One region of the Streptomyces sp. NPDC089919 genome, then DNA from elsewhere that is predicted to be linked to it. Evidence: riboswitches for the same ligand, from Rfam matches in the RefSeq annotation. Region 1 holds a riboswitch; each other region holds the start of a gene.
What was found. A riboswitch is a leader RNA that binds a small molecule or an ion and turns the genes downstream of it on or off. The one in region 1 is predicted to bind cobalamin.
Positions count from the first base shown of each region.

Region 1 (6,135 bases):
GCCGATGAATGCGACGGTGGTTCCGGTCACCAGACGACCTCCTGGGACGAAGCGGTCGCGCCGAGCCGGAGCCCGGGCGCGTCGAGCGGGGCGAAGTAGCGGTCCACGGCCGCCGGGGTGACGTCCTCGAGCGTGGCCGGCGACCAGTGCGGGTCGCGGTCCTTGTCGATGACCTGGGCGCGGATGCCCTCGACCAGGTCGGGGGAGGCCAGCGCCGCGCAGGAGACCCGGTACTCCTGCTCCAGCACCCGCTCCAGCGGCCCGAGGCGGCGGGCCCGGCGGAGCGCGGCCAGGGCGACTTTGACGGCGGTGGGGGACTTGGCCAGCAGCGTGCCGGCCGCGTCCTTGGCGGCGGGGACGTCCGACGCGAGGAGCCGCGCCACGATCTCCTCGGCGGTGTCGGCGGCGTAGCAGTGGTCGATCCACTCGCGGGCGGCGGCCAGGGCGCCCGGCGGGGGCTGTGCCACGTACCGCTCCAGGACGCGGTGGACGGGGGCGCCGGCCAGGTCCCGGGCGAGATCCGGTAGTGCGGAGGCGGGTGCGAAGTGATCGGCGAGACCGCACAGCAGCGCGTCCGCGGCACTCACGGGCGCGCCGGTCAGGGCCAGGTGGGTGCCCAGCTCGCCGGGGGCGAGGGCGAGGAGGTAGGTGCCGCCCACGTCGGGGACGAAGCCGATGCCGGTCTCGGGCATGGCGACCTTGGACCGTTCGGTGACGATGCGGACACTGCCGTGCGCGGAGACGCCGACCCCGCCGCCCATGACGATGCCGTCCATGAGGGCGACGTACGGCTTGGGGTAGCGGGCGATCAGGGCGTTGAGGCGGTACTCGTCGCGCCAGAAGTCCGCCGAGGCGGTGCCTCCGGTGCGGGCGTCCTCGTGGATGGCGCGGATGTCGCCGCCCGCGCACAGGCCCCGGTCGCCGGCACCCCGGATGACGACCAGGGCGACGGAGGGATCGGCCGCCCAGGCCGTCAGGGCCTCCTCGATCCGGCGCACCATGGGGTGGCTGAGGGCGTTGAGTGCCTTGGGGCGGTTGAGGGTGATGTACCCGGCGTGGCCCTCGGTGTGCAGCAGGACGTGGTCCTCGCCGGTGGGTGTCTCGTTGGTCATCGCAGGGTCTCCGTGAGTCCGCGCGCGACGATCACGCGCATGACCTCGTTGGTGCCTTCCAGGATCTGGTGGACCCGTAGGTCCCGGACGATCTTCTCGATGCCGTACTCGCTCACATAGCCGTAACCGCCGTGGAGTTGGAGGGCGGCATCGGCCACCTGGTAGCCGGTGTCGGTGGCGAAGCGCTTGGCCATCGCGCACAGCCGGGGGGCCAGCGGGTCCCCGGTGTCGAGGGCTTCGGCGGCCTGCCGGACCAGCGCGCGGGCCGCGGCCAGCTCGGTGGCCATGTCGGCCAGCCGGAACTGCAGGGCCTGGGCGTCCAGCAGCCGGCCCCCGAAGGCCTCGCGGTCGGCGAGGTGGGACAGCGAGCGGTCCAGGGCGCTCTGGGCGCCGCCCAGCGAGCAGGCGGCGATGCCGAGGCGGCCGCCGTTGAGGCCGTTCATGGCGATGCGGAAGCCGTCGCCCTCGGCGCCGAGCAGCCGGTCGGCGGGGATGCGGACCCCGTCGAGGACGACCTGACGGGTGGGCTGCGCGTTCCAGCCCATCTTCCGCTCGTTCGGGCCGAACGAGACGCCCGGGTCGTCATGTTGCACGACGAACGCGGAGATCCCGCCGGGTCCGCGGTCGCCGGTCCGGGCCATCACGACGTACACGCCGGCGGCTCCGGCGCCGGAGATGAACTGCTTCACCCCGGTCAGGACGTAGTGGTCGCCCAGCCGCTCGGCGCGGGTGCGCAGGGCGGCGGCGTCCGAGCCCGCGCCCGGTTCGGTCAGGCAGTAGCTGCCCAGGGTGGCGGCCGAGCACAGGCCCGGCAGCCAGCGGTCGCGCTGGCCGTGGTCGCCGTAGCGGTCGATCATCCAGGCGACCATGTTGTGGATGGAGAGGTAGCCGGCGATGGACGGGCAGCCGGTGGCGAGGGTCTCGAAGACGAGGACGCCGTCGCTGCGGGACAGGCCCGAGCCGCCGTGCTCCTCGCGGACGTAGACGCCTGCCAGGCCCAGGGCGGCGGCCCGGCGGATGACGTCCACGGGGAAGTGCTTGTCCTGGTCCCAGGCGACCGCGTGCGGGGCCAGCTGCTCCTGGGCGAAGTCGAGGGTGACCTCGGCGAGGGCGAGCTGGTCCTCGGTGAGGGTGGTGGTCACGGCGCTCACCCCATCGTCGGGATGGTGAAGCTCGCGCCCTCCTTGACCCCGGAGGGCCAGCGCGAGGTGACGGTCTTCGTGCGGGTGTAGAAGCGGATCGAGTCCGGCCCGTGCTGGTTGAGGTCGCCGAAGCCGGACTTCTTCCAGCCGCCGAAGGTGTGGTAGGCGACGGGGACCGGGATGGGGACGTTGACGCCGACCATGCCGGTGTTGACCCGGCGGGTGAACTCGCGGGCGGTGTCCCCGTCGCGGGTGAAGATCGCCACGCCGTTGCCGAACGGGTGCTCGCTGGGCAGCCGCAGCGCCTCCTCGAAGTCGGCGGCCCGGACGACGGTCAGCACCGGGCCGAAGATCTCCTCGCGGTAGACGCGCATCTGCGGGGTGACCCGGTCGAAGAGCGTGGCCCCGGCGAAGAAGCCGTTCTCGTGCCCGGCGAGCGTGAACGGCCGTCCGTCCACGACCAGTTCGGCGCCCTCGGTGACGCCGATGTCCACGTACCGGTTGACCCGGTCCAGGGCGTCGCGGCTGACCAGCGGGCCGAAGTCCGCCTCCGGGTCGTCGGAGCGGCCGATCTTCAGGGTCGAGATCCGGTCCTTGAGGGCGGCGACCAGGCGGTCCGCGGTCTCCTCGCCGACCGGTACGGCCACCGAGATGGCCATGCAGCGCTCGCCCGCCGAGCCGTAGCCGGCCCCGACGAGCGCGTCCACGGCCTGGTCGAGATCGGCGTCGGGCATCACGATCATGTGGTTCTTGGCGCCGCCGAAGCACTGGGCGCGCTTGCCGTGGGCGGCGGCGGTGGCGTAGATGTGCGCGGCGATCGGGGTGGAGCCGACGAAGCCGAGGGCCTGCACCCGCGGGTCCTCGAGCAGGGTGTCGACCGCCTCCTTGCCGCCGTTGACGACGTTCAGGACGCCCGGCGGCAGGCCGGCCTCCAGGAACAGCTCGGCGAGCCGCAGCGGTACCGAGGGATCGCGCTCGGAGGGCTTGAGGATGAAGGCGTTGCCGCAGGCGAGGGCGGGGGCGGCCTGCCAGAGCGGGATCATGGCGGGGAAGTTGAAGGGGGTGATGCCGGCGACCACGCCCAGGGGCGAGCGCAGCGAGTGCACGTCGATGCCGGTGCCGGCGTTGTCGGTGAACTCGCCCTTGAGGAGGTGCGGGATCCCGGCGGCGAACTCGACCACCTCCAGGCCGCGTTGCAGGTCGCCATGGGCGTCGGCGACCGTCTTGCCGTGCTCGGCCGACAGCATCCGGGCCAGGTCCTCGCGCTCGTCCTCGACGAGCTGGAGGAAGCGCAGCAGGACGCGGCCCCGCCGCTGCGGGTTCCACTGCCCCCAATCGGCCTGCGCCTCCATGGCGTTGGCGATCGCCGCCTCGGTGTCGGCGCGTCCGGCCAGCGGTACGCGGGCCTGGACGGCGCCGGTGTTCGGGTCGTACACGTCGGCGAACAGCCCGGACGTGCCGGTGGTGTGCTTTCCGCCGATGAAATGGGTGAGTTCACGGACCATGGGAGCCTGCTCTCGTCAGGTCGGATCCGGGGATGGCACGACGGACCGGCGGCGGACACTCCGATGGGGGTGCGCCGTTGCGGAAGCCGTGGGAACTACGAGCGCACGGAAGTGGTGTGGGTACGCTCCGCCGGATCACCAGGGTCGTGGGTACAAACCGGTGCCATGCGTGTCTGCTCCATCCTCGTGGACAACACGGAACAACCCGCGGCCGGTATCCTGACTCCCGGATCCCCGCGTGCCGCCCGCCTTCCCGGCAGACCTCGCCAGTGGCGTGTGGAGGGCAGCACGCTCCCCGGTCACAGTGGCGGGACCGTGCCGGACTCACACCGGCTTCCCTGCACCGCGGACCTTGTGCCAGGAACATATAGTTGGACGTCCTAGTAAGTCCAGAGCGCCACCCGAGGTGGGAGCGGGCCGAGCGGCGCCGCACCGCGCGAGCCCCTGCCGGCCGAGCCGGGTGCGCACACCGCGCCGAAACCGGCCGGGCCCCCGCGTGGTCCGCGGCGCTGAGGTACTGGCGCACGTCCTGCACGGGGTACGGGTGGGGGAGCCCGTGACGGGGGCGGAGGCGCGGCGGCTGGGGTGAGTGCGGTGGTCGCCGGGTGCTTCGGGTCGCTCATCGCCGTTCATCCGCCGGGTACTTGGCCGCGGCGGCGTCGGCCCGTACGATTCCCCTGCCCGGCTCCGGCCGGGGACAACTTCATGGCTGTGCGATCGGGGGAAGCCGGTGGGAATCCGGCGCTGACCTGCAACCGTGTGCGGCGCGCTGACCTGCGCCGCGAGTCGGGATGCCCGCCGCGCGGCAGCATCCGCTTCCACTGTCACGGTCTGCAGAGCGAAGCCCGGTACCGCCGGAACACCACGTCAGCACGCTCACGGGGGTGGGCCGCGCCGGTCGCGGGGCCGCATCGGCCGACCGCACCGGTCAGAAAGGCCACCCCATGCTCCTGAGCCCCGCCCGTCGCGCCGCCGTCACCACGGCCGCCCTGGGACTCGCCCTCACCGGCCTCACCGCCGCGCCCGCCGTCGCCCACGCCAAGCCGGTGAACACCAACGCCGCCGTCAAGGTCACCCTCACCGTGCAGGGCCCCGACGGCCTGCTGTTCAAGGGCAAGGTCAAGACCAAGGGCCACGACGTGAGCACCGCCACCGGTGGTACCCACAAGTGCGACGGCACCAACGGTGGCGCCAACCCGACCAAGGTGCCGACCCCGACCGCGGCCCTGGACGACGCGGCCAAGAACCACTACTTCGGCTGGGACGGCACCTGGTACGCGTCCTTCGACGACTTCTCCGTGGACACCATCAAGGGTGTCAGCGGCGGCGGTTCGGCCTACTGGAACATATCCGTCAACGGCACGCCCACCCCGGTCGGCGGCTGCCAGTTCAAGCTGAACGCGGGCGACCAGGTGTCGTTCGTCTGGACGTCCTTCTGATCCGTCGGGAGGGTGCGGGCGGGGCCGGTGCTGACCCGCCCCGCCCGCCGTCCGTCAGGCTCCCCAGCGCAGCGCGATGGTGTCACCGACGTTGATGACCTTGCCGCGGGTGGCGCCCGCGAAGGCGGACCCGTCCACGCTCACCTTCCAGCTGTTCGAGCCGCTGTTCGCCTTGCCGTTGACGGCGGTGACGGTGCCGGTCCCGGACGACGGCGTGACGCTGGTGACGCAGCCGGACGGGGCGGCCGAGCCGATCGCCGCGGTCAGGACGTCGCCGAGGGTGGTGGTGGTACCGGTCGGCGTGATGGAGACGGCGCAGGCCTTCAGGTTGCCGGCGCCGTCGTCCACAGTGAGCGCCAGCTTGGTCGCGGTACCCGAGGTGAAGGCCGACTGGGCCACCCACTGCGGCGCGCCCGGGGTGACCGGGACGGGCGGGGCGGAGGTGAAGCCGCCGCCGACCACCGCGCGCAGCGCGTCGATCGAGGCGTAGGCGCTCGGGGCGGTGTCGCTGGGCTTGTACTTGAAACCGCCGGCAGGGTTGTACTGGTTGGCGATGAGGAAGTCGACCGGGGTCCTGCCGGCCAGGGTGACGAAGTCGCCGGTCTGGGCGTTGATGCCGCAGGCGTTGAGGCCCGCGACGCCCCAGCCGTTGGAGCTGGTGTTGACGCCGTACATCGAGTTGAAGGCGCCGGTGGTGTTGACCAGCTTGCCCTTGAGGAAGTCCTTCGCCTGGACGACGTCGGCGTCGGTGTTCGGGACGCCGGAGGCGCACAGGGCGGCCATCGCCGCGCCGGTCATGTCGACGTCGCCGGCGGTGGCCAGGGCGGTCGGGTTGCCCTCGGCCTTGCTGTACTGCCAGCCGCCGTCGTTGTGCTGGTTGGCGCGGATGCGGGCCACCAGCGAGTCGGTGAGGGACTGGGGTATGCGGACCCCGCCG
Region 1 covers NZ_JBFBGK010000026.1:70,790-76,924, reverse strand. Annotated here, with positions in the region: partial or broken gene AB0O40_RS14115 (NAD(P)-binding domain-containing protein) at 1-30, opposite strand, end outside; gene AB0O40_RS14110 (enoyl-CoA hydratase/isomerase family protein) at 27-1,112, opposite strand; gene AB0O40_RS14105 (acyl-CoA dehydrogenase family protein) at 1,109-2,263, opposite strand; gene AB0O40_RS14100 (CoA-acylating methylmalonate-semialdehyde dehydrogenase) at 2,260-3,759, opposite strand; cobalamin riboswitch at 3,951-4,136, opposite strand; cobalamin riboswitch at 4,449-4,577, shown strand; gene AB0O40_RS14095 (DUF4430 domain-containing protein) at 4,704-5,198, shown strand; gene AB0O40_RS14090 (hypothetical protein) at 5,253-6,135, opposite strand, start outside.

Region 2 (7,589 bases), on a different contig from region 1:
CTCGACCGCGTCGGCCAGGGCGCGGACCGCGGCGGGCAGTTCGGGCGGCAGCGGGCGCCCGCGCTGGTGCACCGCCGGCGCCGCCTCCACCAGCGGGATGACCACGTTGAGCTGGGCCAGCAGCCGGACCAGGGCGGGGCTGCGCCCGTGCACCCGGGCGCGGCGGGCCAGCACCAGGTCGTAGGCGTGGTTGAGGGCCGCGGTCGTCGCGTGCCGGCGGTCGTCGTACCCGGCGCCGCCGGCCGCCTCCAGCAGCGCGGCCAGCGCCCGGTAGGTGCCGGCCACCGCGGACCGCTCCGGCCCCCGGCCGCGCAGCGGCCACCCCAGCAGGCTCAGCAGCAGGACGAACAGCCCGCCCGCGGTGAGCAGCAGCGGCGCGGTCCACCAGGGCTCCGGCATCGCCAGACCCGCCCCGACCACGGCGTTCAGCAGGAGCAGCAGCCCGGAGACCGAGGCGACGGTGCCGATCGAGGAGATCATCCCGGAGACCAGCGCGATCAGCGTCAGCGCGGTGACGGCCAGCCAGCCGTGGCCGTAGACCAGGGTGCCGAGGGTGACGCCCACCGCGCCGAAGAGCTGCGGCACGGCGATGTTGAAGACCCGCATCCGGTACGCGTCGGCGGTGTCGCCGATCACCCCCGACAGGGCGCCCATCGAGGCGAGCGCGCCGTACTCCGGTTCCCCGGCGGCGATGCCCACCGCCAGCGGCACCGCCAGCGCGACGCCCGCGCGGAGCACCGCGGCCCAGGGGACCGGGGCGGAGCCCGGCCGCAGGCCGCCCAGCAGCCAGGCGGGCGGGGCCAGCGGATGCGGCCGGGAAGGGGCCGGCCGTGCCTCGTGCATGCTCATTCCGCTTCCGTGGCTCCCGGTCCGTGGTGCAGTGCCGTGCGCGCCGGCGCTTCGCGAATCGTTCCTTCCCCGTACAGAACCGAGCTTATGGGGTGCGGGTGCGCCGTCGGAGCCCGGCCAGCCACGCGCCCAGGGCCAGCGCCACGCCGGCGGCCAGCACCACCCAGGCCGTGGTCCGCAGGAAGGCCGTCAGCGCGTCGTAGACCGCCCCGGCGGCGTCCCGGTCCACATCGGCCGGCAGGTCGTCCAGGGTCAGTCCGCGCAGCAGCGGCACCGCGGCCGCCAGCAGCAGTGCCCCCGCAGCCAGCCCCACCCCGGCGGCGACCAGGGTGGTCCGGCGCCGGGCCGAGAGGGCGACCGCGGCCGCGGTCAGCACCAGGGCCCCGACGGGCAGCCAGATCCCGGCGATCTGGAGCACGTGGAAGCCCCGGCGGAGCGCACCCAGGTTCTCGTACTCCATGACCGTGATCACCGTGTGCGATTCGGGGATGTGCTCGACGAAGGGCACCCCGTCCGCCGCCAGGTCGTCCTTGACCTGCGCGATCACCGGTGCCAGGTCGACCGAGACCTTGTTGCCCGTACCGCTGTCGAGCGAGGTGAAGAAGGCCGCGTGGGCGGCGCGGTTGGCGGCGTTCCAGGCGGTCCGGAAGGACGCGGTGCCCACGAACGAGTCGACCGCCTCGCCCAGCAGGGCCCGTACCGCGGGCTGGAAGGGGCCCGCGTCGAGCTGCCCGTCGATGGCCTCGGTGGCCTGCCGGGCCACCGCGCCGCGCACCTTCGGATTCCCCGCGAGCGGGGACATCGCGGCCACGTAGGCGTCCTCGTCGGCCAGCACGCGGTCGGCCCAGACCGCGGTGGCGCCCAGCGGTACGAGGACGGCCAGCAGCGCGACCAGGACGCCGTTGAGCACCGGGGTCAGAGAACTCCGCACGGCACCAGGGAAAGCCCGCCGCCCGGCCCGCCGCCACCGGGGCTGCTGCGGCCGGGTGAGGCGTTGATCCACTTGCCGGTACCGGGACCCGGGTGTGCCCTGGAGGGTGGGGAGGCCGGGCCGTGCGGCGCGGCCACCGAAAGGAGCGCGTCATGGCACACGCGGCACCCACCGCCCCCGGGCGGCAGATCGGCGGCATGAGGAGCATGGGCGGCGGGGCGCTGGCCCTCCCCCTGGTGCTCGGCCTGCTCTACGGCGTCTACGCGGCCTTCATGAAGCGCGACCAGAGCGCGGTCACCGTGGGCAACGTCTTCTACGGGATCCTCTGCGGCGCGGTCTTCGCCGTGCTGCTCTTCGGGCTCCGGCAGATGGGGCGCGGGATACCGCAGGAGCTGCGGGCCGCGGCCTGGGGCGCCTTCGCGGGCATCGCGATCGGCTACCTGTACAGCATGGTCGGCTTCAGCCTCTGGCGGACCGTGGTGGTCGCGCTGGCCGTGGCCGTGCCGACGACGGTATACTTCATGTACCGCTACCACACCCGCGAGCCGTAGCGCCGGGCCGAGCCGTAGCGCCGGACCGAGGCCCGGCCCCGGGTCCGTACTTTCGGCCGGACGATCCGGGACGAAAGCCCGATACCGGGCGGCGCGGGCTTCCCGGAGACTGGTTCGTGGCGCCGGTTCCCGTGCCCCGTGGTCGAACCTCACGTGACCACTCTCCGTTGCCGAGGGCATCGGGGACCGGCGCTTCCCCCTACCCGGTCGAGGGCCGCTCGAGGACCCAGCGGGGATCGAGCGGGCCCCGGACATACTGCCCACCATGACCGAGACTGCGTACACGACGGACCCCGCGGACACCTCCCACGCCGGTGGCGCGGAGGCCTGGCTGCGGGAGTGGATCGAGGCCCACGGCGGGGTGGCCGGCACCGTGCACCTGCGCCAGGACGAGGACATGGTCCTGGCCGCCGCGGTGAACATCCCCCCGAAGGTGGTCGCGATCGTCGGCCTGGTGCCCAAGGGCAAGGGCATGTGCGGCCTGGCCTTCGAGCGGGACGAGCCGGTGTCGACCTGCAACCTGAAGACCGACGAGACCGGGGACGTGCGGCCGGGTGCCCGGGCGGTCGACGCCAACGCCGCCGTGGCCATCCCGGTGCACGGCCCGGACGGCGCGGTGCGGGGCGTCGCGGGCATCGCCTTCCTCGGCGAGCGGGACATGGACGAGGCCGAACTCGCCCAGCTCCGCCGGGAGGCCGAGGCGCTGCCGCTCTAGCGGGCCGCCGCGGGCGTCAGGCGGCGGTGGCGAAACCCGCCGCCATGGCCGCCGCGCCCAGCACCACGGCCGCCAGGTGCACGCCGGCGTGCCCGTAGTCGCCGTACACCAGCTGCCGGACCAGCCCGCCGAGGGCGGTCAGGGTGGTGACGATGGCGATCTGGGGGACGAGCAGGACGTGGAGGAAGGGCACGAGCGCCAGCAGTAAGGCGTTCAGCCACAAGGGTGCGGAGCCGGTCCAGCCGTGCCACTGCCACACACCGGTCTTCTCGATCTGCACGCTCACGGCGCCGCCCCCGGGTAACTCGCCTCGTTGAAAGGCCTGTTGTACCCGAAGGGGCGGCGTCCGAAGTAGCCTCAGGACACGACGGCCGCAGATTCGCGGGCTGCGGCGGCCGGGGCCGGCTGGAGCAGGCGCTGGGCCAACTCGCCGAAGACCAGCCCGAAGACGGCCCAGAGGGTGGCCTGGATCGCCAGCGAGGCGAGCCGGAACTGCCACATGAGGGTGGCCGGGAAGTCGGCCGGGACCTCGTTGACCGCGGGCAGGAAGGCGTACGCCAGCCCGATCGCGGCCACGAAGGCCACGCCCGCGACGACACTGGCGTGCCAGTTGCCCAGGCGCGGCGCCAGCCGCCGGCCGAGGATCACGGCGCCGGCCGCGAGCAGCAGGCTCAGCGCGATCATCAGCAGGTACAGGGTGGTGCGCTCGCCGACGGTGTCGGGGTCGCCCACCGACGGCGGGTTGGCCGGGTACTTGAAGAACGGCACCAGCGTGACGGCGACGAACGCCCCCACCGCCACCAGCGCGACGGTGGCCCGGGCGTGGAACCGCCCGATCCGGCCGAGCAGGAAGCAGGTGACCAGCGCGGCGATGCCGCCCAGGGCCACCCCGAAGAGCACCACGCCGGTGGTCAGGCCCGCGGTGGACTGCAGGGCCCGGCTGACCAGTTCCTCGCCGTGCTCGTGCCCGGCGGCCTCGTGCGCCTCCTCGAAGGCGATGGCGGAGTCCACCCGGGGCTCGCCCAGGAGGTAGGAGACGAGGGCGGCGAACAGGCTCGCCACCAGGCCCGCGACCATGCCGCGGACCAGGAGGGCGCGTACCGAGACGGAGTTCACGATCGGCGTTCCTCCGCGGTGGGTCAGTGGCAGGGGAAGCCGAGGAGGTGGCGGCCGTCGTGCATCCACTCGTGGATGGTCTCGCCCTGGAAGACCGAGGTGGCGCCCTGCTCGGCGCCCACGAAGTAGAGCATCACGAGCATCAGGACGCCGACGAAGACGGCCCACGGGGCCAGTTCCTTCAGCGAGACGGGGGCGACGGCCGGAACCGCGGTCGTCGCGGGCGCAGTCGACTGAGCCATGGCAGAACCTCCAGGGGGAACACGCGTCCCGGTCAGTGGTGCACTAGCCGACGGTTACGGGTCTGACTCATCCCCGGGGGGACTCACAGTGGCGCGACCGTGCCGGATTCTCACCGGTACTTCCGTCATACCGTCGTCATGTCGTTCGCGACCGTACCGCGTTTATGCTGCGCTTATGAACCCCTCAACGGTACGAGTTGTCCTGGTCACACCAGCGATGCAGCGTTCGTCGAGGGAACACCGTTTCGAGCCCGCCGGACCCTTCGCGATGGACGCCGGGGAGTGGACCGGACGGACCCTGGACGAGGTCGCCGCGGCGGATCCCGCCGCGCTCCACAACTGGCTCACCGACCCCGCCTACGCGCCCCCCGGCGGCGAGTCCGTCGAGACGCTGGTCGCCCGGGCCGGCGCCTGGCTGGCCGGACTCGAGCCCGGTACGCACCGGATCACCGCGGCCCAGGCCTTCGTCCGGGCCGCGGTGGTGCACGCACTGGACCTCCCGCCCGCCGTCTTCTGGCGACTGGACGCCCGCCCCGCCACGGCCACCGAACTCACCGGCCGAACCGGCCGCTGGAACCTCCGCCTGGGCGTCCCGGACGCCGAGCCCGCCTCCTAGGACCTGTCCGGGGATCAAACCGGGCTCGATCCTGGGGACTCGGTACCGCCGGGGTGGTCCGGAGCCGCCCCGCCGGACCGGACGCCGATCGGCTTGCGGTAGCGGACGTATTCGTTCCTGCGCCGGTACCCGGCTGCGAGCAGCAGCTCCGTCGCATCCTTCTCGGAGGCCATGGCGTTCGCGCCGAACACGGCCGTCCGTGCGGTTCCATGGTGCTGCACGAGCCGACGGATGCGGGCCTCGGCCCAGTCCAGCATGGCCGAGCCGATGCCCGCACCGCGGTGCTCGGGCAGCAGGTAGCCGCGGTGCAGGTACAGCCAGGTCCCGTCCCGCACAGCCCAGCCGCACCGCGACCATCGCGCCGTGGTCCTCGGCGCCGCGATACGGCCGGAAGAGGCAGCTGGGCTGCCGTCCCGGCGAGCCGTTGCCGCTGCCGCCGTTCTCGCTCATGCCGAAGCCTCCCGCTCCGTCGGGCACGTGGTCAGCGAGCGTGGGCCGTGCCGGCCGGACGCCGGGTCCTAGGCGGTGATCCAGTCGCTGGTGGCGATGACCGGGGTCACGCCGTCGCGGTGGATGGTGCCCTCGATCAGGCCGTACATGCGGTCGGCCGCGTAGTAGACCTCGTTGTCGTTCTTGAGGCCGAAGGGCTCGAGGTCCACCAGGAAGTGGTGCTTGTTGGGGAGGTTCAGCCGGACCTCGTTGACCCGGGGGCAGTTGTCGAGGACCCGCTCGGCCATGGCGTTCAGCGTCTGCTGGAGCGAGTACGAGTAGGTCTCGGCGAAGGCCTCGAGCATGTGCTTGCGCACCTTCTTGTACGAGGCGTCCCAGTCGGTGGCCGGGTCGTCGGAGGCGAGCGCCGAATGCGCCCAGCGGGAGGTCACCTTGGTCGCCAGGATGCGGTCGTGCGCCTCCTGGAGGGTGGTGTACCTGTCCTTGATGAAGCCGTGGAACTCGGAGTTGGTGGAGTTCATCACCGTCAGGTCCTTCAGGCCGGAGATGACCTGGAGGCCGGTGGTCTCGCTGTAGGTGATCTGCGCGGTGCGCACCTCCTGGCCCTTGCGGACGAAGGAGTGCTGCTCCTTGCGGGTCGGCACCGGGATGCGGTCCCAGCCGTACTCCTCGATGCGGATCTGCGCCTCGCGGATCGGCGACTGGGAGGAGACGAAGTGCTTGGCGAGCAGGATCCCGAAGGCCTCGGGCGAGTCGACGCCGTGCTCCTTGGCGAAGGCGTAGACGGTGTTCTTCGTCGTGTCCGTCGGCAGGCAGTTGGCGTTGTCGCCGGTCAGGTGCACGTCGCGGAACTCGCCGCGGAGCGCGACCGAGACGTTGAGGTCGCGGATCTCGTGCCAGGAACCGTCGTTGCCCTTGCGGGTGACCTTGACGATGCGGTTCTCGGCCTTGCCGTACTGGTTCTGGGCCAGGACGTGCTTGCTCATGGCTGACTTCCTTCGGGTCTACGGAGTCCGGCTGACTGGATCCCGTACGCCCGGCGTCCGGCGGCCGTGCCGATCTGCTGCCCGGCCCGCCCCCCGCCGTTCGGTCCGCGAAGGACCGCCCCGGGACTGACGTGCATCCCGGTCCGTAGGTGCTGCTCCGGATTGCAACACGGCCGTCAGGGGTTCGGCCCGGCGCGGATCCTCCGAGACGGCCGCCGGTTCCTGGTGGGAACCGACGACCGGCCGGGGGCTCGTCCGGAGTCAGTCCATCAGCGCGTCGGTGACGGACAGGGCCTCGTCCAGCACCGCCAGCCCCTCCTTGGCCTCCGCCTCGGAGAGGGTGCACGGGGGCGCGATGTGGGTGCGGTTCATGGTGGTCAGCGGCCACAGCCCGCGCTCGCGGCAGGCCGCGGCGAAGGCGTTGACCGGCGCCATGGCCGCGCCGGCGGCGCCGTACGGCACCAGGGGCTCCCGGGTCTCCCGGTTGCGTACGAGCTCCAGCGCCCAGAAGGTGCCCAGGCCCCGCACCTCGCCCACGGAGGGGTGCCGCCCGGCCAGCTCCCGCAGCCCCGGGCCCAGCACCCGCTCGCCGATCCGGGCGGAGTGCCCGATGACGTCCTCCTCCGCCATGGTGGTGATGGTGGCGACCGCGGCCGCGCAGGCCAGCGGGTGACCGGAGTAGGTCAGGCCGCCCGGGTAGGGGCGGGTGGCGAAGGTGTCGGCGATCTCCGGGGAGATGGCCACGCCGCCGAGCGGGACGTAGCCGGAGTTGACGCCCTTGGCGAAGGTCAGCAGGTCGGGGGTGACGTCCCAGTGCTCGGCGGCGAACCACCGGCCGGTGCGGCCGAAGCCGACCATGACCTCGTCCAGGACGAAGACGATCCCGTACCGGTCGCAGAGCGCGCGCACCCCCGCCAGGTAGCCCGCCGGCGGCACCAGGACGCCGGAGGAGCCCGGGACGGTCTCCAGCACGATCGCGGCGATCGAGGACGAGCCCTCGAAGACGATGGTGTCCTCGAGGTGTTGGAGGGCCCGCTGGCACTCCTCGGCCTCGGTGGTGGCGTGGAAGGGCGAGCGGTAGAGGAACGGCCCCCAGAAGTGGACCGTGCCGGCCGTGCCGGTGTCCGAGCCCC
Region 2 covers NZ_JBFBGK010000021.1:31,426-39,014, reverse strand. Annotated here, with positions in the region: gene AB0O40_RS12055 (FUSC family protein) at 1-843, opposite strand, end outside; gene AB0O40_RS12050 (hypothetical protein) at 935-1,780, opposite strand; gene AB0O40_RS12045 (hypothetical protein) at 1,933-2,331, shown strand; gene AB0O40_RS12040 (GAF domain-containing protein) at 2,597-3,046, shown strand; gene AB0O40_RS12035 (hypothetical protein) at 3,063-3,332, opposite strand; gene AB0O40_RS12030 (CbtA family protein) at 3,404-4,162, opposite strand; gene AB0O40_RS12025 (CbtB domain-containing protein) at 4,186-4,404, opposite strand; cobalamin riboswitch at 4,440-4,574, opposite strand; gene AB0O40_RS12020 (histidine phosphatase family protein) at 4,580-5,020, shown strand; partial or broken gene AB0O40_RS12015 (GNAT family N-acetyltransferase) at 5,140-5,470, opposite strand; gene pucL (factor-independent urate hydroxylase) at 5,539-6,456, opposite strand; gene AB0O40_RS12005 (aspartate aminotransferase family protein) at 6,718-7,589, opposite strand, start outside.
Region 2: another riboswitch for cobalamin. It lies ahead of AB0O40_RS12025 (CbtB domain-containing protein); the one in region 1 lies ahead of AB0O40_RS14100 (CoA-acylating methylmalonate-semialdehyde dehydrogenase).

Region 3 (7,589 bases), on a different contig from region 1:
CCCCGCCGCAGCCGGCCGGGCCGCCGACCCCGGCGGCCGGAGCGCCCACCCGGGCCGTCGCGCCCGCGCAGCCGACCGCGCCCGCGCAGCCGACGGCACCCGCGCAGCCGACGGTCCCGCCGCGGACCGGTGCGGCGCAGCAGCCGACCCCGCCGCCGGGCGCGCCGGGCTACCCGTCGTTCGCGGCGTCCCAGCCGACCGCGCCGGGCCACGCCGCCGTCCCCGGCACGCCGCCGCCCGGGGCCCCGGGGGCGGGCGGCCCACAGCACCCGGCCTACGGCGCGACGTACCACACGCCCTACCCGTCCTCGGCCACTTACCAAGCCCCGGTGACCGCACCGCAGTTCGCCCTCCCGCCGCACGCCCGGCCGCACCCGCAGGCGCAGCCGAAGAGCCGGCGCACCGCGGTCGTGCTCGGGGCCGTGCTCGGCTCGCTGCTGCTCCTGGCCGGCGGCTGCGCGCTGGTCGTCAACACCCTCGGCAAGGACCAGGACAAGCAGCGCGGCACCGCGAGCGGCGACTCCTCCTCGCGTGGCGGCGGTTCCGGGGCCCAGAGCGGCGGCACGAGCAGCGCCCGGCCGCGCACCGACCCCAAGCCCGCCACCTACACGGGCTTCGAGTTCCCGGCCGGGTACCACATCAAGCTCGGGGACGACCCGCTCACCCCGCGCGACTCGAACTACGACGACCTCTACCTGTCCTGCGGCGGCACGTCCACGGGCTGCACCTTCGGCTCGTACAACACCAAGCTGATACTGCTGGATGCGGCCGAGAAGGGCTCCCTCAAGACCTGCCGCGAGGTCACCCGCTACACCACCCAGATCGCGGTGGAGACCCTGTCCAAGGGCGCCGAGATCTGCCTGCGCACCAAGACGGGCAACGTCGCCCTGGCCGTGTTCCAGGGCATGTCCGGCCAGGACGACCCCAGCGAACACGCCACCCTCGACGTCACCGTCTGGCGCGGCGCCGTCGCCCCCGAAGAGAACTGACCCGCGCCGCGGCCGGCGGGGACCCGAAGAGGACCGCCACCGGCCCGGGGCCGACGGGGCCGCCCGCCCGGGGAACCGGACGGGCGCCCCGCCGGCCTCAGCCGGTCGTGGTCTCCGCCGCGGCCGGGGTGCGGCGGCCCGGGCGGCGGTGCAGCTGGGCGAGGTGGACCACCACCGTTGCGTAGAAGCGGTCGACGGCCTCGTCGATGCTGCGGATGAAGCCCGACTCGGTGTTCCCGCGCGCCCCGCCCATGCCCTTGAACAGCGACAGGCGGAAGCCGGTGACGGGCGCGCCGTCCTTCGGCAGCAGGTCGCCGGGCTCCGGACGCAGCCGCTCCAGCGTGCCGCGCGGGCCGTTGCGGGCCTCGACCAGCGTCTCGACGTGCAGGTCGGCCGGCGCCTCGGCGAGGGCCCGGACCAGCCGCTTGACGGCGGTCAGGGGATAGCCGCCCTCGGGCGCCGGTACGTCCATGGAGGTACGGAGCTTGCCGGTCCGCAGGTCGGCGACCAGCCCGAGCACCCCGGGCGAACCGTCCACCCGGATCTCGCTGGACAGCCGGCCCTCCGCGCACAGCACGTCCGCCGCCTCCGCCCGCCGCGACTGCGGGTCGCTGCCCCGGCGGGCCCGCTGCACCGGCAGCGCCTTCTGGCCGAGCTCGCCGCCGAGCCGCAGGCAGACCTGGCGCACCAGCCGCTCCCAGCTCTCCACCACCTCCACCGCGCGCCCGTCCCCGGCACACAGCGTCTCGCCCTCGATACCGGTGCGCACCGGGACCCAGGAGGGCCCCATGTTCTGGAATCCGTGGCAGCCGGAGTTCTCGTGCTGCAGGTAGTGCAGGAGCTCCTGGAGCAGCCAGGCGTGCGCGGCGTTGCCCACGCCCTCGTGCCGGATGAGGAGTTGAGCGTGGTGCGCGACCTCCGCCCAGGACAGGTGCCACAGGCCGACCTTGTGCTTGCGCCGGCCGTCGAGCTTGACGGTGACCAGCGGGGCGCCGTCGAGGGCCACGTCGTTGGAGAGGGTGATGACCGCCTCGTATCCGCGCCGGGCGGCGATGTCCATGTAGTCCTGGACCTGCTCGTCCTTCAGCGGGTTGCCGTTGGTCTTGGTCTCCACCAGGGCGGTCCACAGCTTCCCGGCCCGCTCGACCCGGATCACCCCGTCCGGCCGCCGGGGGCTCTCGCCGTGCGGCAGCGAGACCTCGGTGAAGGTCTGCATGCGGCCGGCGGGGGCGCCGAAGCCGGCCGTCAGCCGGCGGCCGAACTCCGGCACCTCGGCCATGACGGAGAGCAGCACGGAGGTGGCGCGCGCCTCCCGCTCCCGGTCGCTCTTGGCGTTGGGCACCGGGAAGAGGCGGGCCGGCCGCCAGCTGTCGTTCTCCGCCAGGGACTTCTTCGGCGCCCGCGGGACGGTGATCTTCTTCTTGGCCGTCCGCACCGCGCGCGGGCGGGGCGGTGCGGGTGCCTCGTCCACCGGTCCGGCCTGGGCGGGGACCAGGGGGAGGGCGGCCGCGGCCGGGCCCGGGGCGCCGGCGGCGGTGCCGTCCGGCGCCCCGGCGGCTACCTCCTCGCCGTCACCGTCGCCGTCGCCGTCACCCTCGGCGTCGTCGATCGCGATGCCGAAGTCGGTGGCGAGCCCGCCGAGTCCGGATTCGTACCCCTGGCCCACCGCCCGGAACTTCCACTCCTCCGCGCGCCGGTAGAGCTCACCGAAGATGAACGCCGTCTCCACGCCCGCGTCCGGGATCGAGAAGCCGAGCAGCGGCTCGCCCGAGCCCTCGGACAGGGTCAGCCGCAGGTCGGCGAGGTCCCCGAAGCGCGCCCCGCCGTACCGGCTGGCCGCGACGACGATCCGCGCCACGCCCGGTGCGACGGCGCTGAGGTCCAGACTGATGCGGTCCTCGCTGCCGTCGGGGGTGGGCGTCTTGCCGAGGAGCTGGACGCTGCCGTCCTTCGCCGCGGGGTGGTTGTAGAAGTAGAAGTCGCCGTCGTCGCGGACCTTGCCGTTGTCGTCGAGCAGGATCACCGAGACGTCGGCGTCGCCGTCCCCCGCGGCGCTGCTCCAGCTGAGGCTGACGACCACCGCGCCGGGCTGCTCGGTGAGCGCCGAGAGCGAGGCGTTGGCCCCCTTGGGCATTTCGTGCATGTGGAATCCCCCCGGACCCGCGGCCGCCCGGGGTCGCCTCCCCGGCTGCCGTGTCCAGTCGTTCGGTTCGTGCTGTGACGTGACACACGTTTGTGGCCAGTGAGTGAACCGTAACTGTCCGCATCGGTGGGGCGGGAGGGTGCTTTTCGGCCAGCGCCGGGCGGGTCAGGGGCGGTAGCGGAGGGGGGCGGCGGGGGTTCCGGCGCCCCGGCCCTGCCTGCGGTCCCGGGCCGGCCCCGGCCTAGACTCCGGCCGTGGACAACACCTTCCGCTGCACCCAGTGCGGCACCGTCGGCCTGGAGCCCGGCTTCGTCGAGGACGCCGGCCAGGGCTCCCGCGGCTTCGCCCGCTGGATCGCCGGCGCCCTCGAACGGGGCCCCTTCGGCGGCGCCCGCCGGGCCGGCCGGCCCACCTGGCAGATCGACGCCTTCCGCTGCCCGGCCTGCGCCCATCTGGAACTCTTCGCCGGCACCCGGGCCTGATCCGGCCCGGAGGGGTTACGCGTCCAGCAGGCCCGGCACGGGCCGGGGGCGGCCATCGGCGTCGACGGCCACGAAGGTCAGCCGGGCGGTGGCCACCTCGGTCGGGGGAGTGGTGGCGTTCCAGCGTTCGGCGGTGACGCGGACGGCCACCGCCATCGACGTCCGGCCGGCGCTCTCGAGCACGGCGTGGACCGTGAGCAGGTCCCCCGCGCGCGCCGGGGCGATGAACGTCATCCGGTCGACGGAGACCGTCACGGCCGGGCCGTCGGCGTGCCGGCCCGCCGACGCCGCCGCCGCGTCGTCGATGAGCTTCATGACGACGCCGCCGTGGATGGTGCCGTAGAGGTTGGTGTCGTGCTCGCTCATGATGTGGGCGAGGGTCACGCGGGATTGCGCCGGCGCCTTGTGGGCCCGGGTGCCTGCGGTGGTGTCCGTGGTCACGGAACTCTCCTTCGCGAGTCGTGGTCCGACCCGGCGGCCGGCCGTGGATGCGAGGGAGCGGCGGACCCGTCGGGCCCGCTGCCGCCGGTCCGCCCACGAGACCGCCGAGTCTCCGTACGCGTACCTCGCGCACGGGCAGCGGGCAGGTCTTCGGACTCGCGGGCGCGTCCGCGTACGCGCCGGGCGTACGCGGGCATCTACTGGCCGTCGCTTCCCAGGACCGGTGGTCCCAGTGCGTGTGACGGCGGTCGTTCCCGCTCACCGCTGCGGGGCAGTCCCGGATTCCCACCGGGTTCCCTCTTACGACGCCCCGCTGCGCGCTCCCGCGCCGTTCGGGCCACGGGAAGGCAGGGGGCGAACCAGCTGCCCCCTCACCCTAGGCCAGGGTCCGGGGCCGTCGGGCCGGGGGGCGCCGCGGGGCCCCCGGGCAGGGCCCGGGCCGCGTCCCAGATCGCGAGGAAGGTGATCCGCAGGCAGGCCGCCAGGGCGGGGTGCTCGATGTAGAGGGCGGTGGTGGTGCCGGTGTCCGCCACCGGGTCGGGCATGTCGCACAGCACCTGGGACGCGTCGGCGACCACGAGCTTGAGGGGGAGCGCGGGGGCGAACCGGGACTCCTCGCCGGCCTCGGCGAACCGCCGTACGTTCTCCAGGACTTCGGCGTCGTCCAGGGCGTCGCGGGTGTAGACCGCCCGGGCCGTGCCGCCGTCCCGGCGCAGTCTGCGGACGGCGGCGATGCCCTCGTTGTTGGCCGTCGGGGCGACGAACGGCGGCTTGCAGAGGCTCAGGAGTTCCCGGCCGGCCTGTTCCTGGAGGCCCGCGAAGCGTTCCGCGATCGCGCGGGGGTCGCGCAGCACCTCGATGTAGTCGAGCGGGTCCGAGAGCGCCCGGCCGTCGGCCCAGACCGGGGACAGGGCCCGGGCCAGGGCGGTGGAGGCCTGGTCCAGCCGTTCCAGGGACTCGCGTTGACGGGTCATCAGCCGGGCCAGCGCCAGCTCCGGCGCCACCGCGCTGAAGGCGGTGACCCGGCCCGGGCGCGGTACCGCGAGCTGCCGCCGGACCAGGGAGTCGAGCACGTCGTAGACGCGCTGGCGGGGGACCTGCGCGGCGCGCGCCGCCTCGGCGGCGCTGTAGGACTCCCGCCGGACCAGGGCGAGGTAGACCCGCGCCTCGTAGCGCGAAAGCCCCAGGCCCATCAGGTCGTTGACCGTGCTGTCGTCCAACTCCATGGAAAGAAAGGTATACGCGCCGCACACCGAACCAGAGCCAAGCCTTTGCCTCGGCACGGGTGTCCCCATGACCGGATCCTCCCTACCTTCAGCGGTGAGTCACCACTGGACGTGGTGACAGCTGGCACCGTCCGTGCACCTCGCCGTCCCGTGTCCTTCCGCCAGGCCGACGCGCCCCGGTTTATGTGTCATGGCCCTGTCATGCCTGGAGTTCCCCGACACGGCATTCACCCCCCATGGAGGGCAGTTCCTTGCGCAACGCCCTGTCCCAGCGCGCCGGCCGCACCGTCCGCCGCGGCGCGACCGCCTTACTCTCGGCGGCGGCCCTGATGTCCGGCGGGATGCTCGCGTCCGCCGGCCCGGCCGCCGCGTCACCCGCCCCCGCTCCCGCCGCCGTCACGGCCGCCGCCACCACCGGCGCCACCGCGGTGCACACCCGCAGACTCTGCTCGGAGCCGGCCCGCGCCGGGCGGATGGCCTGCCTGGCCCTGGCCCGTACCGACCTCCAGCAGCACCCGAGCCTGGCCCCGGGCATCCTGCCCTCCGGCTACGGCCCGGCCGACCTCCAGGGCGCGTACGCGCTGCCGGCCTCCGCGGGGGCCGGCGCGACCGTGGCGATCATCGACGCCTACGACGACCCCAAGGCCGAGTCCGACCTGGCCGCCTACCGCACCCAGTACGGCCTGCCGGCCTGCACCACGGCCAACGGCTGCTTCCGCAAGGCCGACCAGAACGGCGGCACCAGCTACCCGACCGCCGACGCCGGCTGGGCCGGTGAGATCTCCCTCGACCTGGACATGGTCAGCGCCGTCTGCCCGCAGTGCCACATCCTGCTCGTCGAGGCGAACCAGCCGTCCATGGAAGACCTCGGCGCCGCGGTGAACCGCGCCGTGACCATGGGCGCCAAGTACGTCTCCAACAGCTACGGCGGTGGCGAGGACTCGACCGACCCGTCCTCCGACGCGTCGTACTTCAACCACCCCGGCGTGGCCATCACCGTCAGCTCCGGCGACAGCGGCTACGGGGTCGAGTACCCCGCGGCCTCCCAGTACGTCACCTCGGTCGGCGGCACCTCGCTCAGCCGGGCCGGCGGCACGACCCGCGGCTGGACCGAGAGCGTCTGGGGCACCAGCGCCGGCGGTGAGGGCGCGGGCTCGGGCTGCTCGGCGTACACCGCCAAGCCGGCCTGGCAGACCGACACCGGCTGCGGCAAGCGGACCGTGGCGGACGTCTCCGCGGTCGCCGACCCGGCCACCGGCCTCGCGGTCTACGACAGCTACCAGGCCAGCGGCTGGAACGTCTACGGCGGCACCAGCGCCTCGGCGCCCATCGTGGCCGCCGTGTACGCCCTGGCCGGCACCCCGGCCGCCGGCTCGTACCCGTCGTCCTTCCCGTACGCCCACACGGGCGCGCTCAACGACGTGACCAGCGGCGCCAACGGCTCCTGCGGCAGCAGCTACCTGTGCACCGCGAAGACCGGCTACGACGGCCCGACCGGCCTCGGCACGCCCAAGGGCGCCACCGCCTTCGCCGGCGGCACCACCGGCGGGAACACCGTCACCGTCACCAACCCCGGCAACCGGTCCACCACCGTCGGCACGGCCGCCTCCCTGCAGGTCCAGGCCTCCGACTCGGACAGCGGGCAGCACCTGACGTACAGCGCCACCGGCCTGCCGCCCGGCCTGTCCATCGACCCGGCCACCGGCCTGATCACCGGTACGCCGACCACCGCGGGCACGTACGACGTCACGGTCAGCGCCAAGGACACCACCGGCGCGAGCGCCAGCGCCTCCTTCACCTGGACCGTCACCCCCACCGGTGGCTGCACCGTGACCCAACTCCTGGGCAACCAGGGCTTCGAGACCGGGACCGCCCCCTGGACCGCCACCGCCGGCGTGATCGACAGCAGCGCCAATGAGCCTGCGCACAGCGGCAGTTGGAAGGCCTGGATGGACGGCTACGGCACCACCCACACCGACACGCTCGCCCAGACGGTGACCATCCCCGCCAACTGCCACGCCACGCTCACCTACTGGCTGCACATCGACACCGCGGAGACCACCGGCACGGTCTCCTACGACAAGCTCACCGTCCAGGCCAACGCCACCACGGTGGCGGGCTACTCCAACCTGAACAAGGCCTCCGGCTACGCCCAGAAGACCGTCGACCTGTCCGCCTTCGCCGGCCAGACCGTGACCCTCAAGTTCACCGCCACCGAAGACTCCAGCCTCCAGACCTCCTTCGTCCTCGACGACACCACCCTCACCACCGGCTGACCCCCGACGCGGGCCCCGTCACCGACGGGGCC
Region 3 covers NZ_JBFBGK010000006.1:59,637-67,225, forward strand. Annotated here, with positions in the region: gene AB0O40_RS04570 (protein kinase) at 1-989, shown strand, start outside; gene AB0O40_RS04575 (TerD family protein) at 1,087-3,132, opposite strand; gene AB0O40_RS04580 (hypothetical protein) at 3,387-3,614, shown strand; gene AB0O40_RS04585 (acyl-CoA thioesterase) at 3,630-4,055, opposite strand; cobalamin riboswitch at 4,200-4,358, opposite strand; gene AB0O40_RS04590 (helix-turn-helix domain-containing protein) at 4,427-5,281, opposite strand; gene AB0O40_RS04595 (putative Ig domain-containing protein) at 5,518-7,557, shown strand.
Region 3: another riboswitch for cobalamin. It lies ahead of AB0O40_RS04585 (acyl-CoA thioesterase); the one in region 1 lies ahead of AB0O40_RS14100 (CoA-acylating methylmalonate-semialdehyde dehydrogenase).

Region 4 (7,589 bases), on a different contig from region 1:
ACGCCGACATCTGCACATAGCGACGACGGCGAGACGGAAGCCCGGTGTGAATCCGGCATGGTCGCGCCACTGTGTGCTGCGGTGCTCCCCCGGGAGCGCCGTGGCGAGTCAGACCCGAGGACCGTCGTCCTGCACCACCACATGGGACGCGTTGTTCCCCGAGGAGGTTCCACCATGGCCGAGGCCGTCGCTTCCGCTGCCATACCCACCCCCGCCGTCTCCCCGTCGGCTCCGCTGCCCGTCAAGGCCGTCCTGCCCTGGGCCCTCTTCGGCGGTCTGCTGATGCTGGTGGCCCTGTACTTCGTCGGCGCCGAGCAGGGCGCCACCTCCGTGTTCTCCGGCGCGGGCGTGCACGAGTGGGTGCACGACGGCCGCCACCTGCTCGGCTTCCCCTGCCACTGAGAGGCACACGCACCATGTACGCCTCCACTGTCAGAGGTCTTCTCGTCCGCGGCATGCTCGCGGGCCTGATCGCCGGGCTGTTCGCCTTCGTCGTCGCCTACGCCGTCGGTGAGCCCCCGGTCCGGAGCTCCATCGCCGTCGAAGAGGCCTCGGCCGCCAAGGAAGCCGCCCCGGCGGCCGGCCACGCGCACGACCACGCCGGTCACGGCGCGGCCGCCGCGCCCGCCGCCGAGGAAGAGGAAGAGCTGGTCAGCCGCCCCGTGCAGTCGACCGTCGGCCTCGCCACCGGTGTCCTGGTCTACGGGGTCGCGCTGGGTGGCATCGCCGCCCTCGCGTTCTCGTTCGTCCTCGGCCGGGCCGGCGGGTTCAGCCCGCGGGCGACCGCGGCGCTCACCGCCGGCGGTGCCTTCACCCTGGTCTACTTCGTGCCGTTCCTGAAGTACCCGGCCACCCCGCCGGCGGTCGGCAACCCCGACACCATCGGGCAGCGCACCACGCTGTTCTTCCTGATGATCCTGCTCAGCGTGCTGCTCGGGGTCGGCGCGATCATCCTCGGGCGCCGGCTGGCACCGCGTCTGGGCAACTGGAACGCCACGCTGACCGCCCTCGCCGGCTTCGTCGTCGCCACCGGGCTCGCGTTCCTGGTGCTCCCGGACAACACCGACGCCGTCAAGCCGGAGTTCCCCGCGGCCGTGCTGTGGGACTTCCGGGTGGCCTCGGTCTCGGTCCAGGTCGTCATGTGGGCCGTCTTCGGAGTCGTCTTCGGCGTCCTCGCCCAGCGGCTCCTGGCCCACCGCACCGACCCGGCCGGCACCCAGGCCCCGGCCGCCCAGCCGGTGTCGTCGCTGGTCTGACCCGCACAGCGGTCCCTGCCGGCCCCGCCGCCCCTCCTCGGAGGGGTGGCGGGGCCGCGGTCGTCTCCGGGCCGTCGGGGCGGTCGGGGCCAACGCCCCTGGAAGGGAGTACTGTTCGGGACCACCCCGGACACCTCGTACCGGTGTCCGCATGCCGGACGGGATTCGCCGCCACGCGATCAGGGACCCTAGGCTGGCCGGGCAGCTGGTTCACCCCGTCCGCCAGGCGGGGTGTCGTAAGAGGGAACCCGGTGGGAATCCGGGACTGCCCCGCAGCGGTGAGCGGGAACGACCGCCGTCATACGCACTGGGACCGGAGAAACGGTCCTGGGAAGCGACGGCCAGTAGGTGCCCGCCGGGAGACCGGCAGGCGTGCCCGCGAGTCCGAAGACCTGCCCGTTGCCCGCACCCGGACGGTTCCGTGTGCGGATATCCCGGTGACCTCGTGGGCGGGTCGGCGTACACAGCGAGCGGCACCCCGGGCATCCGTCCCGCGGCGTGGGCCGCCCGTTCCGTCGTTCCCTTCGCGTCCGCGTCCCGTCGCCGGGATGTTCCTGGAGACATCTCGCGAAGGAGAGTTCCGTGACAGCGAAGCCCGCAGCCGCGGCAGCACGAGCCACCGTGTACGGCTACCCCCGACAGGGGCACAACCGCGAACTGAAGAAGGCCGTCGAGGGCTACTGGAAGGGCCGCGTCAGTGCCGACGCCCTCCGGGAGACCGCCGCCGACCTGCGCCGTTCGAACTGGCGGCAGCTCACCGAGGCCGGCATCCACGAAGTGCCCACCGGTGATTTCTCGTACTACGACCACGTCCTGGACACCAGTGTCATGGTCGGCGCTGTCCCCGCCCGGCACCGCGAGGCGGTCGCCGCCGACGCCCTGGACGGCTACTTCGCCATGGCGCGCGGTACGCAGGACGTGGCGCCCCTGGAGATGACCAAGTGGTTCGACACCAACTACCACTACCTGGTCCCCGAACTGGGCCCCGACACCGTCTTCACCGCCGACGCGGCCAAGCAGGTCGCCGAGCTCACCGAAGCCCTCGCGCTCGGCCACGCCGCCCGCCCGGTGCTGGTCGGCCCGATCACCTACCTGCTGCTGGCCAAGCCGGCCCCGGGCGTGGCCGCGGACTTCGAGCCCCTGACGCTGCTGGACCGGCTGCTGCCCGTCTACGCGCAGGTCCTGGCCGCCCTGCGCGCCGCCGGCGCCGAGTGGGTGCAGCTGGACGAGCCGGCGCTGGTGCAGGACCGTACGCCCGCCGAACTGAACGCCGCGGCCCGCGCCTACCGCGACCTCGGCGCCCTCACCGACCGCTCCAAGCTGCTGGTCGCCTCGTACTTCGGCCGGCTCGGGGAAGCCCTCCAGGTCCTCGCGGCCTCTCCCGTGGAGGGCCTGGCCCTGGACTTCACCGAGGGCGGCGCGGGCAACCTCGCGGACCTCGCGGCCGTGGGCGGCCTGCCCGGCAAGCGGCTCGTGGCGGGCGTGGTCAACGGCCGCAACATCTGGATCAACGACTACCAGAAGTCCCTCGCCACCCTGGGCACCCTCCTGGGCCTGGCGGACCGGGTGGACGTCGCCGCCTCCTGCTCCCTGCTGCACGTCCCGCTGGACGCCTCGGCCGAGCGCGACCTCGACACCCAGGTCCGGCGCTGGCTCGCCTTCGCCCGCCAGAAGACCACCGAGATCGCCGTCCTGGCCCGCGGCCTGGCCCAGGGCACGGACACCATCGCCGCCGAACTGGCCGCCAACCGCGCCGACCTCGCCTCCCGGGCCGGCTCCGCCCTCACCCATGACCCCGCGGTACGCGCCCGCACGGCGGCGATCACCGACGCCGACGGCCGCCGCGCCCAGCCCTACGCCGAGCGCACCGCAGCCCAGCGCGCCCACCTCGGGCTGCCGGCGCTGCCCACCACCACCATCGGCTCCTTCCCGCAGACCGACGAACTGCGCGTGGCCCGTGCGGACCTGCGGGCCGGGCGGATCGACACCGCCGGGTACGAGGCGCGGATCAAGGGCGAGATCGAGGAGGTCATCTCCTTCCAGGAGAAGACCGGCCTGGACGTCCTGGTACACGGCGAGCCCGAACGCAACGACATGGTCCAGTACTTCGCCGAGCAGCTGACCGGCTACCTCGCCACGCAGCACGGCTGGGTGCAGTCGTACGGCACCCGCTACGTGCGCCCGCCGGTGCTGGCCGGGGACATCTCCCGCCCCGAGCCGATGACCGTGCGCTGGACCTCGTACGCCCAGTCGCTCACCGCCAAGCCGGTGAAGGGGATGCTGACCGGCCCGGTCACCATGCTCGCCTGGTCCTTCGTCCGCGACGACCAGCCGCTGGGCGAGACCGCCCGGCAGGTCGCGCTCGCCCTGCGGGACGAGGTCAACGACCTGGAGGCCGCGGGCACTTCGGTCATCCAGGTCGACGAGCCGGCGCTGCGCGAGACCCTGCCGCTGCGCGCCGCCGACCACGCCGAGTACCTGGCGTGGGCCACCGAGTCCTTCCGGCTGACGACCAGCGGGGTCCGGCCGGACACCCAGGTCCACACGCACATGTGCTACGCCGAGTTCGGGGACATCGTCCAGGCGATCGACGACCTCGACGCCGACGTCATCAGCCTCGAGGCCGCCCGCTCCCACATGCAGGTCGCCGGTGAGCTGGCCGGGCACGGCTACCCGCGCGAGGCCGGTCCGGGCGTCTGGGACATCCACTCCCCGCGCGTGCCGAGCACCGCCGAGGCCGCCGGCCTGCTGCGCAAGGGCCTGGCGGCCATCCCCGCCGAGCGGCTGTGGGTCAACCCCGACTGCGGCCTGAAGACCCGCGGTTGGCCCGAGACCCGCGCCTCCTTGGAGCACCTGGTCGCCGCCGCCCGCGAGGTCCGCGCGGAACTCCCGGCCGAGCAGGGCTGACGGCCGCCGGTCCGGGCGGGGCGCCCCGGCGCCCCGCCCGGACCGGCCCCTACGGGGACCAGGGCCCACCAGCACCACCGCCTTCGGAGAGCACACCATGCCCACCCACGCACCACCCCACCGGATCAAAGTCCTCGGTCCGCCCGGCGACCGCCACGACGAGGTCCTGACCCCCGAGGCCCTCGACTTCCTGGCCCGGCTCCACGCGGCCTTCGCCGGCCGCCGCCGCGAGTTGCTGACCGCGCGCCGGCACCGGGCGGACCGGCTGGCCTCGGGTTCCCGGCTGGACTTCCCCCGTGCCACCTCGGGCGTCCGCGAGGACCCCCACTGGCGGACCGCCCCACCGGCCCCGGACCTGACCGACCGCCGCGTGGAGATCACCGGCCCGCCCACTCCCAGGACGGCCGTGGGCGCCCTCAACTCCGGCGCCCGGGTGTGGATGGCCGACTTCGAGGACGCCACCTCCCCGCTGTGGGCGAACATCGTCGGCGGCCAGCTGACCCTGCTCGACGTGTGCCGGCGGAGCGTGGACTTCACCTCCCCGCAGGGCCGGGAGTACCGGCTGGGAGCCGAGGTCCCGGCCGTCATGGTCCGTCCCCGCGGCTGGCATCTCGACGAGGAACACCTCACGGCCGACGGCAGGCCGCTGTCCGCGTCGCTGGTCGACTTCGGGCTGTACTTCTTCCACTGCGCCCGGCGGCAGCTCGACCTCGGTTCCGGCCCGTACTTCTACCTCCCCAAGCTGGAGAACCGGTACGAGGCCAGGCTCTGGAACGACGTCTTCGTCCTCGCCCAGGACCTCCTCGGCATCCCGCGCGGCTCGGTCCGAGCCACCGCCATCATCGAGACGATCACCGCCGGGTTCGAGATGGAGGAGATCCTCTACGAGCTGCGCGAGCACAGCGCCGGCCTCAACGCGGGCCGCTGGGACTACCTCTTCAGCCTCATCAAGACCTTCGGACACCAGGCCCGGTTCCTGCTGCCCGGCCGCACCGAGATCGCCCTGACCGCCCCCTTCATGCAGGCGTACAGCGAACTGCTCGTGCGCACCTGCCACCGGCGCGGCGCGCACGCGATCGGTGGCGTGGCCGCCCAACTCCCCGACAAGGGAGTCCCGTCCGACCGGGCCGTGCCGGCGGGGGTGGCCGCGGACAAGGAGTACGAGGCCCGCCTCGGGTTCGACGGGTCCTGGGTCGCCCACCCCGCGCTCGTGCCCGTCTGCCGCGAGGCGTTCGACCGCCGGCTCGGCAGCGGCCCGCACCAGATCCACCGCACCCTGGAGGAGGTGCGGGTGCGCGCCGCGGACCTGCTGTCCGTACGCGGCTCCGCGGTGCCGCCGCAAATCGGGGAGATCCGCGCGAACGTATCAGTCGTACTGCGGTACTTCGACGCGTGGCTGCGCGGCCGGGGGGCCGTCGCCCTCGACGGGCTGCTGGAGGACACCGCCACCGCCGAGATCGCCCGCGCGCGGCTGTGGCAGTGGCTGCGACACCGTCTGATCTCGCAGGAGGACCTGTTCGGCCTGATCGACGCCGAGTCCGCGGCCCTGGCCCGGGAGGATCCGGGAGCCCTGGTGCCGCAGGCCTGCGAGCTTCTGGAACGGACCCTGGTGGCGCGGGAGTTGCCCGCCTTCTTCACCACCGAGGCGTACCGGCGCCACCTCGTCCAGCCGACCCGGGTGGCGCCGTGAGTCCCCGGGGCCGCACGCGGCCCGCTCCCGTCGAGGGACTGCCGGACTGGGACCGGTGCGCGGTCATGGGGGTCGTCAACGTCACCCCCGGCTCCTTCTCCGACGGCGGCCGGTGGTTCGACGCGGGCGCCGCCGTCAAGCACGGGCTGGACCTGGTGGCCGAGGGGGCCGACCTCGTCGACGTGGGCGGCGAGTCAACCCGGCCCGGCGCCCCGCGCGTGGACGAGGCGGAGGAGCTGCGCCGGGTCGTCCCTGTCGTCCGGGACCTGGCTGCCGAGGGCGTCCGCGTCTCGGTGGACACCATGCGCGCAGCCGTCGCCGCCCGGGCCGTCGACGCCGGCGCGGTCCTGGTCAACGACGTCAGCGGCGGGCTCGCGGACCCCGCCATGGTCCCTGCGGTCGCGGCCTGCGGGGTCCCGTTCGTCGTGATGCACTGGCGCGGCTTCAGCGAGGGCATGAACCGCCGTGCCGCCTACGGTGACGTGATCGCCGAGGTGGTGGCGGAACTGCGCGCCCGCATCGAGGCCGTGGTGGCCGACGGCATCCCGCCGGAGCGCCTGGTGGTCGACCCGGGACTCGGCTTCGCCAAACGCGCCGAGCACGACCTGGCGCTGGTGGCGCAACTGGCCGAGGTGTGCGCGCTGGGCCGGCCGGTCCTGGTCGCGGGCTCCCGCAAGCGGTTCCTCGGCCACGTCCTGGCCGACCCGGACGGCACCCCGCCGCCCGCCCACGGCCGCGACGCCGTCACCGCGGCGCTCTCCGCCCTCGCCGCCCATCAGGGCGCCTGGGCCGTACGCGTCCACGACGTACGAGCCACGGCGGACGCGGTCCGGGTCGCCCTGGCGGTCGCCTCGGCCCGCTGAAAGCGGCCTCGGCCGGGGACGCGAACGGGGTGCGGCGGACACCACTCCGCCGCACCCCCTTCGCACCGCATGCCGCCGGGCCCCTCAGCCCGGCGGCGGCACCGGGTCCCTCAGCAGTCCCGGTCGTAGGTGTGGAACCCGCGGCCGGTCTTCCGGCCGAGCAGCCCGGCCTGCACCATCCGCATCAGCAGCGGGGGCGGGGCGTAGAGGGGTTCCTTGAACTCGTCGTACAGCGACTCCGCGATGGCGGCGACGGTGTCCAGGCCGATGAGGTCGGCGAGCTTGAGCGGGCCCATCGGGTGGGCGCAGCCCAGCTCCATGCCGGCGTCGACGTCGGCCGCGGTGGCGAAGCCGGACTCGGCCATCCGGATCGCCGACAGCAGGTACGGGACGAGGAGGGCGTTGACGACGAAGCCGGCCCGGTCCTGCGAGCGGATCACCGTCTTGCCGAGGGCGTCCCGGGCGAAGGCCGTCACCGCCGCCAGGGCGTCCTGGGAGGTGTGGAGCGAGGCGACGACCTCCACCAGCGGCAGGACGGGCACCGGGTTGAAGAAGTGCAGCCCCACCACCCGGTCGGCGCGCTCGGTGGCCATGCCCAGCCGCATGACGGGCAGGGAGGAGGTGTTCGTCGCCAGGATCGCCCCACGGTCCTCGACGATCTTGTCCAGGGCCGCGAAGACCTCGGTCTTGACCTCGGCGTTCTCGCTGACGGCCTCGATGACCAGCTGCCGGTCGGCCAGGTCCTCCAGGCTGCCGGTGAAGACCAGCCGGGCCAGCGCGTCCTCGGCCGAGATCCGATCCAACTTGCCGCGCTGTACGGCACGTTCGAGGGAGACCGCGACCCGCTCCCGGGCCGCCCGGGCGGCCGTGGCG
Region 4 covers NZ_JBFBGK010000024.1:1,733-9,321, forward strand. Annotated here, with positions in the region: gene AB0O40_RS13030 (CbtB-domain containing protein) at 175-402, shown strand; gene AB0O40_RS13035 (CbtA family protein) at 417-1,256, shown strand; cobalamin riboswitch at 1,446-1,671, shown strand; gene metE (5-methyltetrahydropteroyltriglutamate--homocysteine S-methyltransferase) at 1,839-4,163, shown strand; gene aceB (malate synthase A) at 4,261-5,853, shown strand; gene folP (dihydropteroate synthase) at 5,919-6,716, shown strand; gene AB0O40_RS13055 (3-hydroxybutyryl-CoA dehydrogenase) at 6,827-7,589, opposite strand, start outside.
Region 4: another riboswitch for cobalamin. It lies ahead of metE (5-methyltetrahydropteroyltriglutamate--homocysteine S-methyltransferase); the one in region 1 lies ahead of AB0O40_RS14100 (CoA-acylating methylmalonate-semialdehyde dehydrogenase).